2 regions of the Paenibacillus woosongensis genome follow, and region 2 is predicted to be linked to the other one. Evidence: riboswitches for the same ligand, from Rfam matches in the RefSeq annotation. Region 2 holds a riboswitch; the other holds the start of a gene.
What was found. Region 2 has a riboswitch for cobalamin ahead of QNH46_RS03360 (anaerobic ribonucleoside triphosphate reductase). Riboswitches for the same ligand answer to the same signal wherever they lie in the genome.
Positions count from the first base shown of each region.

Region 1 (4,551 bases), 1.0 Mb from region 2:
TTTCCCTGGAGCAGGGCAGGTTTATCATTCTGTGCCCGATGACCAACCATGACTTCCTGCAGGCGTTGGCGGATCGGATCAAGCTGGCCCTGATGGATATTCATTTCCTGGATAGAAATGGGCGCCCCCTTAAGCTCGTCATTCGCGCGGGAACGATCGTATTCCAGAAGGAGCAGTTCAGCAAGTATAAGGATATCGACGCAATTATCGCTGCACTGGAGAGATATTCCGAAACGGATTTGATAGGGGAGTACATTTAATTGCTAGAGGGATTGCCCTGGATTCGGGAGGGAGGTGCCGGATTTGCTTATGGCGTCGTACGTCGACTGGTTCATTCCATTATGTATTGGAGTCAGCTTCATATTTGCGGTGACTGTTGTCATTTTAACGGTTGCTACCCTTGTATTTCGGAACAGAGTAAATAAAAAATATGATCGGGGGAAATTCAGTGGCTGATGTATTGTTGATACTGTGCATGGTTAGCATCTGGATTGCCGTATTTCAATCGATCATCATCATGACCGGAGCCATTCGCTTTGTATGGCGGCAGAGTATAACGCCGTTGACAATGCCTGCCGATATGGAAGGCTTCCCCACGGTGACCGTGATCGTTCCAGCCCACAACGAAGAGCTTGTCATCACGGCTACGGCGAGGCATGTTCTCCATCTGAACTATCCCGAGCACAAAATTCAGTTTATCGTCGTGGCGGATAACTGCACGGATAATACAGCAGGGCGGCTAAAGGCGCTTAAGGCTCAGCCCATGTACCAGCATCGGGACTTCTTCATCATGGAGCGTAAAGGAACGGGCGGCAAATCAGGCGCCTTGAACGATGCATTGGAGCATGCCACCGGGGAGTGGATTTGCATTTTTGACGCGGACGCTGCGCCGGAGAAAAATTCGCTGCTCTTTCTCGTGCAGAAGGCGATGGAGGAGCCGGAATTGTACGGGGCGGTGTTTGGACGCAACAAGGCCCGGAACCGGGGGCAGAACTTCTTATCCAGGTGCATTAATTTGGAGCTGGTGACGATGCAGCGGGTGCTCCATACCGGCATGTGGGAGCTGTTCAAGCTGGGGACGATACCGGGCACGAACTTTATTATCAAAACGTCGCTGATCAAAGAAATCGGCGGTTGGGACGAGCAGGCGCTGACCGAGGATACGGCCATTTCGTTTGAAATTCTCTCCAGGGGCCAGCTTATTGCGCTGGCCCCGCAGGCCGAGGCTTACCAGCAGGAGCCGGAGCAGCTATCCGTATATATGAAGCAGCGCGAACGATGGGCCAAAGGGAACTACCAGGTCGTACTGGACAATTTTCACCACTTGTTCAAGCCTTCGAGCTGGCGCATCAAGCTGCATGTCCTTTATTATATGGCCAGCTATTTCTGGTTTCTGGTCACGATCGTGATTTCCGACCTGATCATTGTCGTCAACATCGCTTACTGGCTCATCGCTTTATTTAAACCGGAGGTGCTGTCTCCCTTTCAGTTTGAAGGCGATGTGTACATTTATCTGATCTTCGCCTGGGCGCTGATGTATTACTTGTACGTACTGCAGATCAACCTTGCCCTGGCTTCCGATATCGGGCAGAGCAACGTCCGGAACTTCGTACTGTCCTGTATTACGTATTTTACTTACGCACAGCTATTCCTTGTCATTTCACTCCGTGCCTCTTATAACATGATCATGGACAAAATCATGCATCGGGAAAGCAAGTGGTATAAGACGCAGCGGTTTGATTAGGCCGGGGAAGGCTAACGGGTTATTTGAAGAAAGCGGCCGGGCCAGAACAATTCTAGCGATGATTGGCCCAATTACCGTTATCGCGATAGCAATGCAGAAAAACCTTTGTCTAAACCCGTGAAATCTGATACAATAACCCGGAATCAAATCAATTTTATATTCTACTTATACGGTGCTGCCCATAATGTATTATGACGCAGCTTAATAGGGAAGTTCGATGAAAATTCGACGCGGTCCCGCCACTGTAACGCGGAGCTGACTATCATAAAACCACTGTTGATCATCAACGGGAAGGGGATAGTTGAAGCGATGATGCGAAGCCAGGAGACCTGCCGTGTAAGGGCTCTGTAATTTCTCACGAGGATGAGATGGAGATGTTTATTCGTGCTGCTGCCGTCGTGTTTAGTCATTGGAGCGGCCGAGTGTGTATAGTGCTACACGGACAAATCTTCGGAAACATCTTTCTCTATGGGAAAGGTGTTTTTTTTGTTGTCCACAAAAAAGGATGGTAAAGGAGAGCGGACGTTGAACAGTTGGAAGAATTGGATGAAGAGAAGCTTGCCTCTATGGATGAGCTTCATGCTGCTGTTGTCTCTAGTGAATCCTCAGCTCGCCAAGGCGGCGGGAGGAACCAGCAACACGCAGCTGAGCAGTATGATTGCGAGCACTGTGGATTACTATGCCAAGCAGTATAGTGATGCCGGCTCGACGAAACGAATCGAGTCCTGGTGGGAGCTGGTAGCTTTATGGGGCGCAGGAGAAGATTTGCAGGATGGAAGCTGGAGATTGCCTTCCTGGGAGACGACGGCGCCTAATTTAGCGGCCAATAACGGGGGAACCGAGCATATCAGATACATATTCGGGCTGCTGGCTATGGGGAAAGATCCGGCGCATGCTTGGGAGACCGATCGAAATTTATGGGCTGAGCTTGCAGCACAGCAGAATCCTGCTACAGGGGCGATCGGCGGCGTTAACAAGCATATTTGGGCTATGCTTGCTATGGATGCCGGGGTCAAACTCGGCGCGGACGTAGGCACATGGGATGCGGCGGCGGCGAAGAAAGCTTTGGACTATTTGCTATCTTGCCAATATGCGGATGGCGGATTCGGTTTAACACCGACTGGGTCGTCCGGCGATACGGACATGACCGGTATGGCGTTGCTGGCGCTTGGCAAATACCAGGGGCAGAGCGCGGTGGACAGCGCTATTCAGCGCGCAAAGGAGCTGTTGAAGCAGCGGCAGCTCGATCATGGCGGGTTTAACTCACCCGGGACATGGGGATCCGGAGACAATTCGAATAGTCTGTCGACTACAGTGTCCGGACTGGTGGCTGTAGGCGACGATGCATTATCCTCCGAGTGGATCAAGAACGGCCATTCGGTATTGGATGCCTATGCGCTGTTCCAGTTGGCTGACGGCTCCTTCAAATGGAAAGCTGCCGACACGAGAATGAACAGCATGTCTACGGAGCAGGCGCTTATTGCACTGCTCGACATCCAGCATGGGCAGTCGACCTGGTATCGTATCGCTGAAACGACGCCGGTTCAGCCGGGTATATCAGCACAGCTGCAAGTGACCGGAATGGACGGCGAGCTGTATGCGCCTCAGACTGTCACGGTAGCCTCGAACGGCGGAGAAATTACAGCGCTTGATGTGATGAAGCAGGGTCTTGATACCGCTGTGCCGCCGATCAGTTACAGCATTACGGGCAGCGGCAGCAATGCTTACGTCACGGCGATTGGCGGACAGGCCGCCGGAACTTTGGGCGGCTGGGACGGCTGGATGTACAACGTCAATGGTGTTGCTCCTTTAGTCGGAGCGGGCGATTATGTTATTCAGCCCGGCGATCAGGTACATTTCTATTACAGCCGCTGGGCGAGCATAACGCCAGCAGCATCTGAAATCAGTCATGGAGCCTTGAACCCGGCGATTGAAATCAAGCTGGTAGGAGATACATTTACGCCGGCTGCAGAGCAGGCAAATCACTGGCTTATTGACACTGGTACGACAGGGCTGCAGGTTGCGGGCGTAACCCTGCTCAATAACCAGCTGGCTAACATTGCCCTTACAGGCCAAGCAGCCGAAGGCACAATATCCGTGCAGGCATTGGCAGATGCCTTGGCCGGGCAAAGCGACAGCGAGGCAGTGAACGTAGTTGTTCCGGCTTCCTCCGGGCCGGTTCACGAACGGATCATTTCAATTCCAGATGGTGAGACTCATTTTGAGAACGGGTCATATGGAGATCCGTTGACAGAAGACAGGGTCATCCTAGAGTTTACTAAAGCGCAATTGCCGCAGGTCACTTCAGTTACAGACAGTACGTATTTTGATATTGCACCAAATACTGAGGTCATTACATCAGGCTGGAATCGCCAGATTCAACTGCCGAGCAAGCTGAGCTCCACGGATAACTCGTTGATTAATAAGGTAAACGCCGTATTGTCTTTAACGAACGAGGAACTTACTCAGATTGCGATTCGCGTGAAGATCGGCGGCAGTGATCGGATTGATTTCAGCCGTCATGTAACGTTGAAGCTGATTGGGCAGGGCAGCAGGCATGCCGGCTGGATCGGCAGCGATGGAAGCTTCCATCCGATTCCGAAATACAACGACTCCTCGCAAGGAACGGAAGATGTATATGCCTATGCAGACGATCGTGGGGATTTAGTCATCAAGACAACGCATTTCACGGAGTTCATCGCTTACGACCTGAAGACCAAGGATACTCCTGGACAAGGAGGTAGTCCGGGCAACGGCGGTACCACTCCTGGCAATGGCGGAGCTCCCGGCAATGGGGAAGGCACGCC
Region 1 covers NZ_CP126084.1:5,049,107-5,053,657, reverse strand. Annotated here, with positions in the region: gene QNH46_RS23235 (diguanylate cyclase domain-containing protein) at 1-260, shown strand, start outside; gene QNH46_RS23230 (glycosyltransferase family 2 protein) at 449-1,744, shown strand; cobalamin riboswitch at 1,898-2,095, shown strand; gene QNH46_RS23225 (S-layer homology domain-containing protein) at 2,270-4,551, shown strand, end outside.
Region 1: it holds a riboswitch for cobalamin, as region 2 does, so the genes downstream of both, QNH46_RS23225 (S-layer homology domain-containing protein) here and QNH46_RS03360 (anaerobic ribonucleoside triphosphate reductase) in region 2, are expected to answer to the same signal.

Region 2 (4,551 bases):
AAGTTTAGTTGTGGGACCAAATTGTGAAATGGAATCGTATGCTATAAGATCAGCACTTGAGTATTTTGGAGCAAGGATTAATATTCATTGGATAGGTAGGCCCAATGATCTTATTGATGTTCTATCAGGTGAAGGACTTGATCATAAAGTGGACTACTTAATTTTAAATTTTCATGGAGATGAAGGTAGATTTTGTATGCCTGAACTTGGTGAGGATGTTTATGATAGTAATGAGCCAAGAGGAGAGTTCTTTGGGGATCAGGAGGTTAAAAAATATACGAATTTAAAAGACATAAAAGTTATAGGTTCTGGTTGTACATTAGGCATAGAACAGTTAGCCAACGCTTTTCTGGAATGTGGTTGTCATTCTTATATAGGTCCTGATGATTACATAGATGGAAATGCTAATTTAATGTTCGTAATAAGGTTTATGTATGAAATTATAAATAATCATAAAAGCCAGGAGGAAGCTTTTAAATTAGCTAGATCAATTGATAAAGAAACTTCTATGTACAAATTGTATATGTCAAAATAAAGCTCGTCATTTTATTTTCCTCAACTAAAGGGTAGAACAATGGTTAGAAGAATAGGTTTTTCCACAAAAAAAGCGCGGCCCCGAAAACCTCGGAAGCCGCGCTGCGCCTGACTTTAGCAAGATGCTGGTGAAGGGACTCGAACCCCCGACCTACGCATTACGAATGCGTTGCTCTACCAACTGAGCTACACCAGCACATTCACTAATTAAGTGGAAACAAAAAATATTATAACTCGATCTGAAAATTTTGCAAGTCCTCAAAATCAGGAATTTATTGCAGCTTCGCCTGCACCGAACGCAGCTTCTGCTCAGAGGAGCTCTCTTTGTCGCGCCGGTCATCGATTTTGATCGAAGTGGACACCCGCTGGGCACCGGATTGGAACGGCGACTCATGAATCGCGCGAATCGCAGCGAATACGCTATCCAGCGGCCCTTCGATAATTGTGCTCATCGAGGTGAGCGTATATTGGATGCCCTCCTGCTTCTCCAATACCCGCTGCAGCTCGGCTACGTACGGGCTTAAGCTGGTCGACCCCGTCCCGATAGGGATCACCGTTACCTCTGCAATCGTCATACTGCTCTCTCCTTCTTATAATGAAGTTCCATACTTTTTGAATAACATTCATACTGCCTCTTATTGTAACAATTTCCACCCCTTCATTTCAAATAAACTCGGCACGCCCTTATACCCAGTACCGTATCATGATCTGCATGGAGGAATGAAGTACAGGCCTCTCCCGCACCTGGAAGAGGCCCTGCACCTTGCCTTTAAAGTGATCTTCGCCCGCTTACGCCATTTCCCCGAGCTCCCGCAAATCCCCACTGTTCTCTTCGGAGACAGCCAGCTCCTTCTCCAACAGCGCCTTGATCACATTCGCTGACTTCACCTTCGCATGCAGGCATGGCAAAATTTCAATCTGATACGCCCCGATGCCGGGAAACACCTTCATCCCCTCGGCCAAGTAGTAGCCTTGCTCATAGGGATAATGCCGGTCCAGCACTTCATAAATATCCTCATACCGCCAGGTGTTGAAATGCTCCGTCATGGCGACGGCATCCAGCCCGTTCTTTCCCGCCTCGGCCATCATTTCCTTGAAATAAGCGTGGCTGAAGACTGTTTTCTTGGCAAGCTTGACATGGGTATGCAAATCTATTCTCATCGGATTCTCCTTCGTATTTGATAATAAACTATCCACATAATTCATTTATATGGAGATTTGAGCTGCAAGAACATGAAGCAGTACGACGTACAATCCTGATCGTTGCCGCCGGGATGAGAAACCAGGAGCAGCAGCTGCGCAAATTAGAGCAGCTGAACCAGCTGCGCAAATTAGAGCAGCTGAACCAGCTGCGCAAAAAATACGATCATGAACTGCCGCGATAAATGTTCACAATTTCTCTTCATCTCCCACTCGCCGCATCAGGGTTGCTTTCACCTGTTTTTTCATGATTTTTCATCCTTCAGCTAGTGAAGATGACTGTTTACAAACACTACATATTGGGGTAATGTAAGTTGCAGACAACCAAATATAGTGGAATCGGGTGATCCAGCCCTCTATTTCTCGGCTGGGGCTTAAAAGGGAAGTGCGGTGCAATTCCGCTGCGGTCCCGCCACTGTGACCGGGTGCATGCAAGAGCTTACCAAGGCTCCTTGCAGCGCTTCACTGATAGAATGCCACTGCAGATATTAACCAACTGCGGGAAGGCGTCAGTGAAGAAGTCCGGAAGCCAGGAGACCTGCCCGCTTCTGTAATTTGACACCAAATACCAGATGAACCTGCGAGGAACAGGTAGGTGTCCGCTTGCAGCTTACATACGCATTCATCCTGCATTTCATAGGATGATCCAGGCATTTCTTCAAACACGCATTCGGGCATTTCCAACCTTGCATGATCGGAAATGCCTTTTTATATGGTTGTAATGTGTAGTTTTTCGGGAGGGAAACTTTGTTATGGCGATGATGAACCCGGTTTATACAAGCCGCCAAGACATGCTGGATGAAGTGATTACATTAGGAGAAGAGATCGTTGCAAGCAGCAATCTTGAGGTGCTGCGGGAGAACGCCAACTTGAACGGCGAAAGCTTCTCTGGCAAAATGAGCAAATTCGGCAGCGAGTACGCGAAATGGTATGCGAACCATTTTGTCATGCCAAAGCCGCTCGTTCAGGCCATTCAAGACAATATCGTCTATGTGCACGATCTGGATCAATACGCGATCGGAACGACGAACTGCATCTTCATTCCGTTCGACAAGCTGCTGCGCGAAGGGTTCAACACCGGCAACGGCAGCGTAAGGCCGCCGAATTCGATCATGACGGCGATGGCGCTTGTGGCGATCATTTTTCAGTCCCAGCAAAATGCGCAATACGGCGGCGTATCCGCCAATAAGCTGGACCACGACCTGGCGCCTTACGTAACCAAATCCTTCGTCAAATATTTCCGCAAAGGATTGGACTACTTCGAAGAAGGAGACAGCGCAGCGGACTACGGCTTGATCACAATGGCTCGCTCTGATCTGCAGGTGCAGTATCCAAGGGCCTTCAAATATGCGGTTAAAGAGACCGAAAGCGAAACACTGCAGGCCGCCGAGAGCCTCATTCATAATCTCAATACGATGTCGAGCCGGGCGGGTGGACAAATTCCTTTTACGAGCATCAACTACGGCACATGCACGTCGATAGAAGGGCAGCTCGTCATCAGTTCACTGCTTGCCGCAACGATGCGCGGACTTGGCAGCGGCGAAACGCCGATTTTTCCGATTCAGATTTTTAAATGCAAGCAGGGCGTGAACCAGCAGCCGGGCGAACCCAATTACGAACTGTTCCTGAAAGCAGCGGAATGCTCGGCCAAACGGCTGTATCCGAATTTCGCCAATCTGGACGCCCCGCTCAATCTGATGTATTACGATCCGGCGAACCCGGATACCGAATTTGCCACGATGGGCTGCCGCACGCGGGTGCTGAGCGACCGCTTCGGCCGCAACCATCTGTCCGGCAAAGGAAATTTGTCCTTCAACACCCTGAACCTGGTCAAGTTGGGCCTGGAGCATGGCATAGCGTTAGGACTGCGGCAGACCGCAGATGAGCAAGGCTTCTACCGGGAACTGGAGCATTATATGGATATCGCGCTGGACGGACTGCTGCACCGCTTCCGGATTCAATCGTCCCAGAAAGCCAAGGCTTCCGACTTCATGATGCGCGAAGGTGTATGGGAGGGCGGCGAGCATCTGAACCCCGAGGATACGGTGGGAGAGCTGCTCAAGCACGGCAGCCTGTCGATCGGCTTCATCGGGCTCGCAGAATGCATGAAAGCCATGTATGGTAAACATCACGGCGAAGATACCGATGTATATAGGAAGGCCTATAATTTGATCGCCTTCATGCGCGACTATTGCGACCGTCAGAGCGAAAGACACAACCTGAACATTACCCTGTTCGCCACTCCGGCGGAAGGGCTGTCGGGGAAATTCACCAAACGGGACCGCGCTGACTACGGGGAAATTCCTGGCGTCGTTGACCGGGAATATTACACGAACTCTTTTCACATACCGGTATACTACCACATCAGCGCAGCTAAAAAAATCGAGCTGGAAGCACCGTTCCACGGACTGTGCAATGCGGGAGCCATCTCCTACATTGAGCTGAACGGCAACGCCCGCAGCAATCCGGCCGCATTCCTGCGCATCATTCAGTACGCGCTGTCGCAGCAGGTAAGCTATTTCAGCATCAACCATCCGATCGACCGCTGCTCGGGCTGCGGCTACGAAGGAATCATTGGCGCATCCTGCCCATCCTGCAACGCTAGCGAGCAGGACGTCCATATCCGCCGGCTGCGCCGCGTAACCGGATATTTGACCGGGGATTTCCAGACCCGCTTCAACGCTGCCAAACAGGCCGAGGTTCGTGATCGCCTCAAGCATTCGACATGAATATTTGCGGCTATTACCCGGAATCTATAAATGAAGGCGAGGGATTGCGGGCAGCGCTCTTTATAAGCGGCTGTCGCCATCATTGCAA
Region 2 covers NZ_CP126084.1:772,447-776,997, reverse strand. Annotated here, with positions in the region: gene QNH46_RS03380 (delta-aminolevulinic acid dehydratase) at 1-535, shown strand, start outside; tRNA gene QNH46_RS03375 (tRNA-Thr) at 658-730, opposite strand; gene QNH46_RS03370 (MTH1187 family thiamine-binding protein) at 807-1,109, opposite strand; gene QNH46_RS03365 (hypothetical protein) at 1,324-1,695, opposite strand; cobalamin riboswitch at 2,059-2,294, shown strand; gene QNH46_RS03360 (anaerobic ribonucleoside triphosphate reductase) at 2,487-4,463, shown strand; gene nrdG (anaerobic ribonucleoside-triphosphate reductase activating protein) at 4,460-4,551, shown strand, end outside.